DNA from 2 places in the Solwaraspora sp. WMMD937 genome. Region 2 is predicted to be linked to the other one. Evidence: riboswitches for the same ligand, from Rfam matches in the RefSeq annotation. Region 2 holds a riboswitch; the other holds the start of a gene.

Region 1 (6,449 bases), 2.1 Mb from region 2:
TCCGACGACGCGCCACGGATCGCTTCAGCGTCCGGTGCGCAGCTGTGGGACACCACCGGCAAGCGCTACCTCGACGCGGCCGCCGGGGCGATCGTCGTCGGCATCGGCCACGGCGTCACCGAGGTGGTCCGGGCGCAGGCCGAGCAGGCCGGCGCGGTCGCGTACGCGCACGGCTCGATGTTCCGCGCCGACGTGCTGGAGGAGTACGCCGCCGAGCTCGCGGCCGTACTGCCGATGGACGATCCGTTGGTCTTCCCGGTCTCCGGCGGCAGTGAGGCGGTGGAGACCGCGCTGAAGATGGCCCGCGCCTACCACCTGGCCCGGGGCGAGGACCGGCACCTCGTCGTCGGCCGGGTCGGTTCCTACCACGGCAACTCGCGGGGCGCGTTGGACGTCTCCGGCCGGGCCGGGCTCCGTGCGCCGTACCTGCCGTGGCTGGGGCAGGCGGTGCACACCTCGACCCCGTACGAGTACCGCTGCCCGTTCCCGGACACCCATCCGGTCGGCTGCGGGGCGCGGCACGCGGCGGCGCTGGCGCAGCTGTGCCGGGCCCGGCCGGTCGCGGCGTTCATCGCCGAGCCGATCGCCGGGGCCGGGCTGGGCGGCTGCGTCCCGCCGGACGACTACTGGCCGGCCGTCGCCGAGGTCTGCCGCCGGTACGGGGTGCTGCTCATCGCCGACGAGGTGATGACCGGCTTCGGCCGCACCGGCACCTGGTTCGGCGTCGACCACTGGGGGGTACGCCCGGACATCCTGGTCGCGGCGAAGGGGGCCAGTTCGGGCTACTGGCCGCTGGGGCTGGCCGTCGCCGCCGGCCCGGTGCACGACACGATCGCGCGCACCGGTTTCACCCACGGCTTCACCTACTCGCACCACCTGGTCGGGGCGGCCACCGGCCGGGCGGTGCTGCGGGTGCTGCGCGAGCGGGACCTCGTCGCGGCCGGCCGGCGGGCCGGCGAGTCGCTGCTTCGCGCCCTGCGCCGGGAACTGGCCGACTCGCCGTACGTCGGGGACGTCCGCGGTCGCGGCCTGCTGGTCGGCGTGGAGCTGGTCGCCGACCGGCAGACCGCGCGGCCGTACGCCCGTACCGCCCGGGTCGCCGAACGGGTCGTCGCCGCCGCCCGGCACGCCGGTCTGCTGCTCTACAGCGGTACCGGCTGCGCCGACGGCGTCGACGGTGACGTGATCCTGCTCGGCCCGCCGCTGGTCGTCTCCGCCGACGAGGTCGAGGAGATCGCGGTCGGCACGGCGGCGGCGATCCGCACCGTGACGGAGCGGGCCGAGGCGGGGTAGCCGACCTTCGCGGAACAGCCGGCCCCGCCGGCCCGGGCCGGGACGCGGGTCAGAAGTCGTCGTCGAAGGTCACCGAGCCGGTCACCCCGACCTGGTACGCCGACACCCGCCGCTCGAAGAAGTTGGACAGCTCCTGCACGTCCTGCAGCTCCATGAACGCGAACGGGTTCTTCGACCCGTACATCGGCTCGATGCCGAGCACCGCGAGCCGCCGGTCGGCGACGTGCTGCAGATACTCCCGCATGTCGGCCAACGACATCCCGGACACGCCCTGGTCGAGCAGGTCCGCGGCGAACTGCACCTCGCACTCCACCGCCTCGGCCAGCATCTGCCTGACCTGCTCCTCCATCTCGGAGTCGAACAGCTCCGGCTCCTCGGCGCGGACCGTGTCCACCACGTCGAAGGCGAACGCCATGTGCATCGACTCGTCCCGGAACACCCAGTTGGTGCCCGAGGCGAGACCGTGCAGCAGCCCCCGGGAACGCAGGTAGTACACGTACGCGAAGGCGCCGTAGAAGAACAATCCCTCGATGCAGGCGGCGAAGCAGATCAGGTTGAGCAGGAAGGCCCGCCGGTCGGCGCGGCTACGCAGCTCCCGCAGCTCGAAGATCGAGTCGATCCACCTGAAACAGAACTCGGCCTTACGGGCGATCGACGGAATGTTCTCCACCGCCGCGAACGCCTCGAACCGCTCCCGCTCGTCCGGCACGTAGGTGTCCAGCAGGTTCAGGTAGAACTGGACGTGCACCGCCTCCTCGAACAGCTGCCGGGACAGGTAGAGCCGTCCCTCCGGGGAGTTGACGTGCTGGTAGAGGTTGAGCACCAGGTTGTTCGCGACGATGGTGTCGCCGGTGGCGAAGAACGCGACCAGCCGGGACACCAGGTGCCGCTCGGCAGCCGACAGTCTGGCCAGGTCCGGCAGGTCGGAGTGCAGGTCGACCTCCTCCACCGTCCAGGTGTTCTTGATCGCGTCCCGGAACCGGTCGAAGAACTGCGGATACCGCATCGGCCGCAGGGTCAGGTCCATGCCGGGGTCGAGCAGCAGCTGCCGTCGGCCCGCAGCTGCGGCGGCGGTCGCGGTGGCGGCATTAGCGGTCGCGGCGTCGGTGTTGGTTTCGGAGACGGTGGTCACTGGCAGGCCTCACAGGTTTCGGGGTTTTCCAGGGAGCAGGCCGACGCCTCGTCGTCGCCGGTCGCGACAACCGGCCCTACGACCGGCCCGACGGTCGGCCCGACGGTCGGCGCGATGCCGACGGTGGCCTGCTGGATCCGGGTCGCCGGACGCGACCGCAGGTAGTAGGTGGTCTTCAGCCCGGACTTCCAGGCGTACAGGTACATCGAGGACAGCTTGCCGATGGTCGGTGCGCTGAGGAACAGGTTCAGCGACTGCGACTGGTCGACGTACGGGGCGCGGGCGGCGGCCAGGTCGATCAGCGCCCGTTGCGGCAGCTCCCATGCGGTACGGAACAGCTCCCGCACGTCGGCGGGCAGGTCCGCGACCCCCTGCACCGACCCCTCGGCCCGCTTGATCTGCTCCCGGACCGGTGCCGTCCACAGCCCGCGCGCCTTCAGCTCGCCGACCAGGTAGGTGTTGATCTGCAGGAACTCCCCGGACATGGTTTCGCGTTTGAACAGGTTGGACACCTGCGGCTCGATGCATTCGTAACAGCCGGCGATCGAGGCGATCGTCGCGGTCGGCGCGATCGCGACCAGCAGCGAGTTCCGCAGACCGTGTGCGGCGATCGTCGACCGGAGTCGGGCCCACCGCTCGGGCTGGCCGACCTCGACACCCCACAGGTCCGGGTGCAGCTCGCCCCGGGCGGCCCGGGTCTCGGCGTACGCCGGATGCGGGCCGAACCGTTCGGCGAGCCCGGCGGAGGTCTCCAGCGCGGTCAGGAAGATCTCCTCCTGGACACGGGTGGACAGCTCCCGGGCCGGCGCCGAGTCGAACGGCAGCCGCAGCGTGAAGAACGCGTCCTGCAGGCCCATCAGCCCCAGCCCGACCGGCCGCCAGCGCGGGTTCGACGCCGCCGCCTGCGCCGCCGGGTAGTAGTTGATGTCGATCACCCGGTCGAGGAACACCACGGCGGTACGGACCGTGGCGCGCAGCTTGTCCCAGTCGACACCGTCGGCGGTGACGTGCGCGCCGAGGTTGACCGACCCGAGGTTGCACACGGCGGTCTCGTCGTCGCTGTTGACCTCCAGGATCTCGGTGCACAGATTGGACAGGTGGATCGTGTTGCCCGGCTCACCGGTCTGGTTGGACAGCCGGTTCGCGGCGTCCTTGAACGTCATCCAGCCGTTGCCGGTCTGCGCCAGGGTGCGCATCATCCGCCCGTACAGGTCGCGGGCCTTGACCGTCCGGACCGCCTTCTTCTCCGCAGCCCGGTACGCCTCGTCGAACGCCTCGCCGAACAGGTCCGGCAGCTCCCGCGCGTCGGACGGGTCGATCAGCGACCAGTCGGCGTCCGCCTCGACCCGCCGCATGAACTCGTCCGGGATCCAGTTGGCCAGGTTGAGGTTGTGGGTGCGCCGGGCGTCCTCGCCGGTGTTGTCCCGCAGCTCCAGGAACTCCTCGACGTCCGGATGCCACGGCTCCAGGTAGACGCAGGCGGCGCCCTTGCGGCGGCCACCCTGGTTGACCGCCGCGACCCCGGCGTCGAGCGTCTTGAGGAACGGCACGATGCCGTTCGACCTGCCGTTGGTGCCCCGGATCAGCGCGCCCCGGCCACGTACCCGCGACCAGGAGATGCCGATCCCGCCGGAGAACTTCGACAGCTTCGCCACCTGGTGGTACCGCTCGTAGATCGAGTCAAGTTCGTCGCGCGGCGAGTCGACCAGGAAGCACGACGACATCTGGGTGTGCCGGGTGCCCGAGTTGAACAACGTCGGTGAGCTGGGCAGATAGGCCAGGCTGGAGATCAGCCGGTAGAAGTCGACCGCCTCGGCCGGCGTCTGGGACAGCCCGCACGCCACCCGCAGCAGCCAGTACTGAGGCGTCTCCACCACCAGCCGGGTCTGCGGATGCCGCAGCAGGTAACGGTCGGCCACCGTACGCAGCCCGAAGTACTCGAAGCGCAGGTCGCCGTCGACGTCGACGGCGTCGTCAAGTTTGCGAGCGTTGCGGGCGACGAAGGCGGCGGTGTCGTCGCCGATCAGCCCAAGGCCGTGGGCGTAGCGGATGGACTGGCTGAAGCTGGCCACCTGCTGGCCGCGGACCTCCTTGTCCACGTAGGCGGCGAGCAGCCGGGCCGCCAGTTTCGAGTACTGCGGCTCCTCGCCGATCAGCTCCGCCGCCGTCTGAATGGACAGTTTGTCCAGCTCGGCGGTTGTCGCCCCGTCGTACAGTCCGCTGATCGTCCGGGTCGCCACCCGCAGCGGGTCAACCTCGTCCAGGTCGGCGACCCAGTGTTCGACCGCCTTGACGATCTTGTCGACGTCCACCGGTTCGGTGTCGCCGTTGCGCTTGCGTACCTGCATCGGTTCCCCTTGTCGTGCCTGTCCACCGGTCGACCGGACACACGGGGAGGACGCCACCGGTCACCCACCTGGCGGTCTGCTCCGCCGGCGTGGACCGGTCGTCGGCGTCGGCCGTCCCGCGCGGCCTTCGACCACCGCACGCGACGCGTGCGGCACGCTGGCAGGTCTTCGGACTCGTGGGCGTCGTGCTCGTACCTACTGGCCGTCGCTTCCCGGACCCGCGACGGGTCCAGTGCTCGGTGACGGCGGTCGTTCCCACTCACCGCTGCGGGGCAGTCCCGGACTCTCACCGGGTTCCCTCTTGCCTCGACCACCGCCGAGGGGCGGCCGAACCAGCTGCGGGGTACACCATATATGGGTGCGGACCAGAAGACACAACACCAGATACTGTGTTCGGCGTGTCGCGGTGTCGGGTCGCACCGGGTACGAGGAGGAGGGTCCGTCGGGTGAGAAGCGTGCTATGGGGTCTGTACGGGGCGGTGCTCGGCACCCTGCTCATCGGCGTCGTCGGGGTGCTCAGCATCCAGGCGACCGGGCTGCGGGCCGGTGCGGTGTTCAACCTGAACAACACCCTGGCCGGGATCACCTCGCCACGCACCCCGTACCTGCCGATGCTCGGGATCGCGGCGGTGAGCAGCCTGGCCGTCTGGGCGCTGACCGTCGGACCCCGGCGACGGCCCCGACTGTGCCGGGTGGGCCTGGTCGTCGGCTTCAGCGTGTCGACCGTGGCGCTGATCACCCTGTCGTTCGTCATCGCACCGGACATCGCCGCGCAGCGCGGGCTGTTACTGGGAATCCTGCCGGGCTGGCAAGGCTGGATCCACAGAGGAGGCGGTGAGTCCGCCGTACACCTGCTGGTGGCCCTGGCGATCGGATCGCTGTGGCTCTATCCAGACCGAAAACCGGCCCGGCCCACCGCTGCCAGCGGCGGCGGTACGGGCGGACAAGGTGGCGACGCGGCGACTGGCGCCGGGCCCGTCATCGACCTCGGCCGGCGCTGATCCGGCCGGTGAGGACCCGGCCGGCGAGCAGCGCGGCGCCGGCCAGCACAGCGGCGTTGCCGAGCCGGGCGGTACGTACCGGCAACCGGTCGATGCCGGGCAGCGCCGCCGCGTGCAGCGCGGCGCGCACGCCGGCGACGAACCGGTCACCGAGTCCGACGACGCCACCGCCGAGGACGACTACCTCGGGATCGAGCAGGTTGGCGGCGGTTGCCAGCCCTTCGCCCAGCACCTGGGCAGCCAGCTCGGTCACCTCGACCGCGACCGGATCACCGCCGGCAGCCGCCGCCGCGACCTCCTCCAGGGGCGGTGCCGCGCCGCGACCGGTCCGGGCCGCGTACTCGGCGGCGATCGCCGGGCCGGCCGCGTACGCCTCGACGTGGTCGACCGCGCCGCAACCGCAGCGTCGGCCGAGGTGCCGGGCGGCCGGCAGATGCCCGACGCTGCCGGCGAACCCGTGCCGGCCCACCACCACATCGCCGCCGACCACGATCGCGCCGCCGATGCCGGTGCCGGCGGCGACGACGAGCGCGTCCCGGGCGTCGGCGGCGGCGCCGCACCACGCCTCACCGGCGGCCATCGCGTGTACGTCGTTGCACACCACGACCGACAGGCCGAGGGCGGCGGTGAAGGCTGCCCGTACGTCGGTGCCCCGCCAGCCGGGCAGGGTGTCGG
Region 2 (6,449 bases):
CACCAGACGATCCAGCAATTCGCGGCTGGCGGCGGCGACGGCCGCCACGGCGGCGTCGAACGCCTCCGCGTTGTGGGCGGCGGGTTGCCGGAAACCAGAGATCTTCCGGACATACTGCAGCGCGGCGGCCTCAATGTCGGCGTCGGTCACATCGGCGGTGTACGGCTCACGGAGCGTCTTGATGCTTCGGCACATGCGCTCCATACTGCCGCAGCTCGCGTCGACAGGCGGCCCGAGCCCGGCCCGGCCGAGCCAGACCCACTTGACGCCGGGCCACTTCGACGACCCGGGCCAACTTGACGGGCCAAGCTAACAACATTAGCTTCAACGTTATGATCTGTAGCCAGCCGACGCGGTCCGGCCGCCGACGTGCCTAGAGCAGGGCTCACCCGGGGCGGCCTGGTCGACGCCGCGATCGCCCTCATCGACGAGCAGGGACTCGACGCGCTGTCGCTCAACGCGGTGGCCGGCCGAGTCGGGGTCGCCACACCATCGCTCTACAAGCACGTCACCGGCGGCCTCACCGAACTGCGGGCGCTCATCGGGTCCCGGCTCGTCGGTGAGTTCGCCGACGAACTCACCCGCCACACCCTCGGCCTCAGCCGGGACGCGGCCGTCGCCGCCCTGATGCACGCCAGCCGGGACTACGTCCGCCGGCATCCCGCCCGGTGGGCGGCGATGCCCGCCGACCCGATCCGCGACCCGATCACCGCCACCGAAGGAACCAGGCTGCTGGAGGTGTTCCTGGCCGTGCTGCGCGGCTACGGACTGCAGCGGTCAGCGGCGGTACACGCCACCCGCTGCCTACGGGCGATGATGCACGGCTTCGTCAGCCTGGAAATCGACGGCGGGTTCGGCCTGCCCGAGGACGTTACGGAGAGCTACGAACGGCTGATCGCCATGTTCACCGCCAGCTTGCCACGGGACTGACACCGCCCGCCGCGCGGCCGCGACCAGCCGGGACGCGATCTGCGGCCGGGCGGCCCAGTGCAGGTGCAGATACGACGCGTGCACGCCACCGGCGACGAAACCCTCCGGCGCCGCGCCACGCCACCCCCAGGCCGGTGCCGCGCCGGCCCGCGGCGTCACCTCGGTACGGTGGAACTCGTGGCCGGTCAGCCGGGCCCCCTCCGGCGCCAACACGCTGTCGGTCAACGCCACCGCATCGCGGTAGCCGAGCGTCAACCGGGACGTCATCCGCGCATCCGCCGGCAGCACCCCGCACATCGGCGCCTCGTCGAGGGTGCGGCACAGCCACAGCAGGCCGGCGCACTCGGCGACGATCGGCGCGCCGGCGGCCGCCAACGCCGCCACCTGCCGCCGCAACCCGGCGTTCGCGGCCAGCTCGGCGGCGTACACCTCGGGAAAGCCGCCGCCGACGACCAACGCCACAGTCGCCGCGGGCAGTCGCTGGTCGCGGACCGGATCAACGGTACGCACCTCGGCACCGGCTGCCGTCAGCAGCTCGACGGTCTCCGGATAGCCGAAGCTGAACGCCGGTCCACCGGCGACGGCGACCACCGGCCGGTCACCGCTCGCCTCCCCAGGCACGTTCTCGCCGGGACGGGCGTCCGCATGCCGTACGGCAGCCGCCGGCGACCAGGGTTCGACCGCCAGCGGGGGTGCGGCACCCGCCACCGCCGCCACCGCGGCCAGGTCCACCGACGCGGCGACCAACTCCGCCAGCGCACCGACCGCCGTACGTGCCTCGGCGGCGCGTTCCACAGCCGGCACCAGACCCAGATGCCGGGACGGGGTGTCGACCGACGGATGCCGCAGCAGCACCCCGAGCACCGGCGCGCCGACCTCCGCGCAGGCGTCCCGCAGCACCTGCTCGTGCCGGTCGGAGCCGACCCGGTTGAGGATCACCCCGGCGATGTGGACCTGACCGAACGACCGGAACCCGTGCACCAGTGCGGCGATCGACCGGCTCTGCCCGGCCGCGTCGACGACCAGCAGCACCGGGGCCGCAAGCAGCGCCGCGACCTGGGCGGTGGAGCCGACGTCGGCACCGCCGACCCGGCCGTCGTAGAGCCCCATCACGCCCTCGATGACCGCGAGGTCGGCACCGGCAGCGCCGTGGACGAACAGTGGCGCGACGCGCTCCTCACCGACCAGCACCGGGTCCAGGTTGCGGCCGGGCCGGCCGGCGGCGAGCGTGTGGTAGCCGGGGTCGATGTAGTCCGGGCCGACCTTGAAGCCGGCGACCCGGACACCCTGGACCGCGTAGGCTGCGAGGAGGCCGGTGGCCACCGTGGTCTTGCCATGCCCGGAGCCGGGGGCGGCCACCACCACCCGAGGTACGGCTACCACTCGATGCCCTGCTGGCCCTTGCGTCCGGCGTCCATCGGATGCTTGACCTTGGTCATCTCGGTCACCAGGTCGGCGAGGTCGATCAGCTCCGGCGCCGCGTCCCGGCCGGTGACCACCACATGCTGGCCGCCCGGCCGGTCCCGCAGCACCGACACCACCTCGGCGACGTCGATCCAGCCCCACTTGATCGGGTAGGTGAACTCGTCCAGCACGTAGAACCGGTACGCCTCGGCGGCCAGGTCGCGGCGGATCTGCGCCCAGCCCTCGGCGGCTTCGGCGGCGTGGTCGCGCTCGCTGCCGGGGCGCTGAATCCAGGACCAGCCCTCACCCATCTTGTGCCAGGTCACCGGCGCTCCCCGGCCGGACTCGCCGAGGGTACGCAGGGCTGCCTCCTCGCCAACCTTCCACTTCGGAGACTTGACGAACTGGTAGACGACCACCGGCCAGCCGGCCGCCCAGGCCCGCAACGCCATGCCGAAGGCCGCTGTCGACTTGCCCTTACCGGGCCCGGTGTGCACCGCGAGCACCGGCTGACGCCGCCGGGCCCGGGTGGTCAGCCCGTCGTCGGGGACATGTTCCGGCTTACCCTGTGGCATCAGGCAGCCCTCCCGTCGGCGAGGCCGACCCGAGAATGCGGCAGCACCGCCGACAGCGCCTCCAGCGGCAGCCATTCGGCGTCGAAAGCGGTGGCGAGCCGCTGGGCCAGGCCCAGTCGCACCGGACCGGACTCGCAGTCGAGCATCACCATCGCGGTGCCGGCGAGCAGCGGCGCCAGGGCTATCGGATTCGGCCCGCTGGTCGACCGCCCGTCGGTGACCAACAGGATCAGTGGCCGGCGGCGTGGCTCGCGGCGGCGCTCGGCGGCGACGGTGGCGGCGGCGGCCCGCAGCCCGGCGGCGATCGGGGTACGGCCACCGGTGCGCAGCTGCGCCAGCTTGGCGACGGCCACCTCGTGGCTGCTGGTCGGCGGCAGCACCACGTCGGCGGTGGCACCCCGGAAGGTGATCATCCCGATCCGGTCCCGCCGGTGGTAGGCGTCGCGCAGCAGCGACAGCACGGCGGTCTTGACCACGGTCATTCGCTGCCGGGCCGCCATCGACCCGGAGGCGTCGACCACGAACAGGATCAGGTTCGCCTCCTGGCCGACGTAGCGGGCCTGGCGCAGGTCGGCGGGGGTGATCCGGCGGGCACCCCGGGATGCGGCGGCGCGCACCGTGGCCGGTAGGTGCACCGTCGACGGCCGTCCGGCCGGTGATCCGGCACCGACCACCCGGCCCCGGTCGGCGTGGGCCGCCGAACGTCGGCCGGGCGTCGCGCCGGCCCCGAGCCCGGGTAGCCGCAAAGTCCGGGGCCGGTACGCGGGCCCGGCCGCCGCCGGAGCCGGACCGCCCGGCGGTACGCCGTCCGGCTGCTCGGCACCGTCCGCCGGCCCGCTGGCGTCCGGCGTAGCTGGCTCGGTCGACGGGCCGGCGTCCGACTCGGGCGGGCCGGTTGACGGGCCGCCGGCCGGTGGTGGCGGACCCTGCGGCGGACCGGCGTCCGGTGGTGGCGGATCCGGCGGCGCAGGACCGGGGTCGTCGTCGCCGCACTCGTCCCGCAGCACCTCGTCGAGGCGCTGCTCGTCGGCGCCGGGCGGATCGAGCGGGTCACGGCGCCGCCGGTGCGGCAGTGCCAGCCGGGCTGCCTCGGCGACCTCGGCGGCGGTGACCGCCGCCTGACCGCGCCAGGCGGCCAGCGCGACCGCGGCGCGGGCCATCACGATGTCAGCCCGCATACCGTCCACCTGGTACGCCAGGCAGATCCGGGCGATCCGGTCGATCTCGGCATCGGGCAGCGTGACCGCGGGCAGGGCCGCCCGCGCGTCGCGTACCCGCACTGCGAGCTGGCTGTCGGTGGTCCGCCAGCGGTCCGCGAACGCCACCGGGTCGGTCTCGTACGCCAGCCGCCGGCGCACCACCTCGGCCCGGTCGGCCACCTCGGTAGGTGCGGCCACCGACACCATCAGCCCGAAGCGGTCCAGCAACTGTGGACGCGGCTCGCCCTCCTCCGGGTTCATCGTGCCGACCAGCAGGAACCGGGCGGCGTGACTGACCGACACCCCGTCGCGTTCGACGTGGGCCCGGCCCATCGCCGCCGCGTCCAGCAGCAGGTCCACCAGGTGGTCCGGCAACAGGTTGACCTCGTCGACGTAGAGCAGGCCCCGGTGCGCGGCGGCGAGCAGCCCCGGCTCGTAGGCCTTCACTCCGGCGCTGAGCACCCGCTGGATGTCGAGGGTGCCGACCACCCGGTCCTCAGTGGCGCCGACCGGCAACTCGACCAGAGCGGCCGGGCCGCGGCGTGCGGTCACCGGCGCGGTGTGCGGCCCGTCGGGGCAGGTCGGGTCCGGGGCTGCCGGGTCGCAGCCGAACCGGCAGCCGGGCACCCGGTCGACCTCCGGTAGCAACCCGGCCAGCGCGCGGACGATCGTTGACTTCGCGGTGCCCTTCTCACCCCGGATGAGCACACCGCCGATGCCGGGGTGCACTGCGGCGAGCAGCAGGGCCTGCCGCAGGTCGGGCAGGCCGACGACGGCGGTGAACGGGTACGGCGTCATGGCAGGGGCCGACAGGTGTGCATGGTGAATCCCTCCCGCGGGTGTCCACGCCCGCGTACCGGTGGACCAGCGAGCGGCCGGAGTCTCCTGGCTGCCGGATCGACGTCGCGTCCGGAGCCTTCCCGCCGCTGGGGCAGTGGCTGTCTCATGGGGACGCGACTCACCGGTCACAGTGGCGGGACCGCCCCGGATTCGCACCGGGTTCCTCCGCGCACCGCTCGCGCCGGTCATGCTCCCCCACCGGCGGTCCACCGTCAATGTGGCGCCGGTCCCGGTGCCGGCCACGGCCGCAGTCATTGCCCGAGCGGTCACCACGGCGGTACGCTGCGCAGGCCACGGTGTTCGGGAAGCCGGTGTGATTCCGGCGTGGTCCTCGCCACTGTGACCGGGAAGTGTCCGTTCCACCACGCCACTGGGCCGACGACGGTCCGGGAAGGCGGGACGGCCGCGACGATCCGGGAGCCAGGAGACCGGCCGTGGCATGCACCGCATCGCCACGAGGCATGGACGAGAGGATTTCCTGGCATGACTGCACCTTCTGTCGGCGGCGAGGTCACCACCACCGCCATCCGCGTACCGCTCGCCGGTTGGTTGCTGGCCGCCGTCGCGGCGGTCGTCATCTACCTGGTCGCGCAGGACAACGGGCTGGTGCTGGCCGGTGCCGCCGAGTTCGTGCACGAGTTCACCCACGACGGCCGGCACGCCCTCGGCGTACCGTGCCACTGAGCGGCGGCCAGCTCCGATGAGCACCTACCCGTTCGGTGCGGTGCTGGGTTGCGGCCTGCTCGCCGGCGCGGCCGCCGGCGCGGCGGGCGCGGTGGCGGCCCTGCTGATCGTCGAACCGCAGATCGAGTCGGCGCTGGTCGTCGAGGAAGCCCGCGCGGCGACCGGGCCGACTGGACACCGCCACGACGAGGAGTTGGTCGGTCGGGCCATGCAGGTCTTCGGCGGGCTGGTCGCCACCGTGGCGGTGGCGCTGTGTCTGGCGTTGATCGTCGCCGTGGTCTTCGCGGCGACCCGGCACCTGCTGCCCGGCCGCGACGACTTCCGCCGGGTGGGGCTGCTCGCCGGGCTCGGCTTCGTCGTGGTGGCGCTGCTACCGGCGATCCATTTCCCGGCCAACCCACCGGGCGTCGGTGACCCGGACACCGTCAACCAGCGCACCGGACAGTATCTGTCGTTCATCATCGCCGCGGCCGCCGTGACCTGGCTGGCGCTGCTGACCCACCGGCGGCTGACCGGCTGGGCGCGGCCGGCACCCTACCGGACGGTGGTCGCGGCGGCGCTGGCCGTCGTCGGGTACGCCCTGCTGCTGGCGCTCTGGCCGGCCACCGGGGTCGACGTGCCCGCCGACATCCCGGCGGCGCTGCTGTGGGACTTCCGGCTCGCCTCGCTGGCGCAGCTCGCCACGATGTGGACGGTACTCGGGGTGGTCTTCGGACTGCTACTCACCCCGGCCCGGACCGGTGGTCGGCGGCCCACGCTCGCCGACGTCGCGTGACGACTGAGGACGGCGCGGCGGGCCCGGCGTCCGGGCACCCCG

The links. Region 2 has a riboswitch for cobalamin ahead of O7621_RS19650 (VWA domain-containing protein). Riboswitches for the same ligand answer to the same signal wherever they lie in the genome.
Region 1: another riboswitch for cobalamin. It lies ahead of O7621_RS10060 (ribonucleoside-diphosphate reductase subunit alpha); the one in region 2 lies ahead of O7621_RS19650 (VWA domain-containing protein).

Annotation. Positions count from the first base shown of each region.
Region 1 covers NZ_CP120738.1:2,317,941-2,324,389, reverse strand. Annotated here, with positions in the region: gene O7621_RS10070 (aminotransferase class III-fold pyridoxal phosphate-dependent enzyme) at 1-1,293, shown strand, start outside; gene O7621_RS10065 (ribonucleotide-diphosphate reductase subunit beta) at 1,343-2,425, opposite strand; gene O7621_RS10060 (ribonucleoside-diphosphate reductase subunit alpha) at 2,422-4,773, opposite strand; cobalamin riboswitch at 4,915-5,125, opposite strand; gene O7621_RS10055 (hypothetical protein) at 5,220-5,774, shown strand; gene O7621_RS10050 (ROK family protein) at 5,752-6,449, opposite strand, start outside.
Region 2 covers NZ_CP120738.1:4,416,707-4,423,155, reverse strand. Annotated here, with positions in the region: gene O7621_RS19670 (DUF2277 family protein) at 1-195, opposite strand, end outside; partial or broken gene O7621_RS19665 (TetR/AcrR family transcriptional regulator) at 370-846, shown strand; gene O7621_RS19660 (cobyrinate a,c-diamide synthase) at 805-2,313, opposite strand; gene cobO (cob(I)yrinic acid a,c-diamide adenosyltransferase) at 2,307-2,909, opposite strand; gene O7621_RS19650 (VWA domain-containing protein) at 2,909-4,906, opposite strand; cobalamin riboswitch at 4,987-5,114, opposite strand; cobalamin riboswitch at 5,226-5,400, shown strand; gene O7621_RS19645 (CbtB-domain containing protein) at 5,432-5,632, shown strand; gene O7621_RS19640 (CbtA family protein) at 5,649-6,407, shown strand.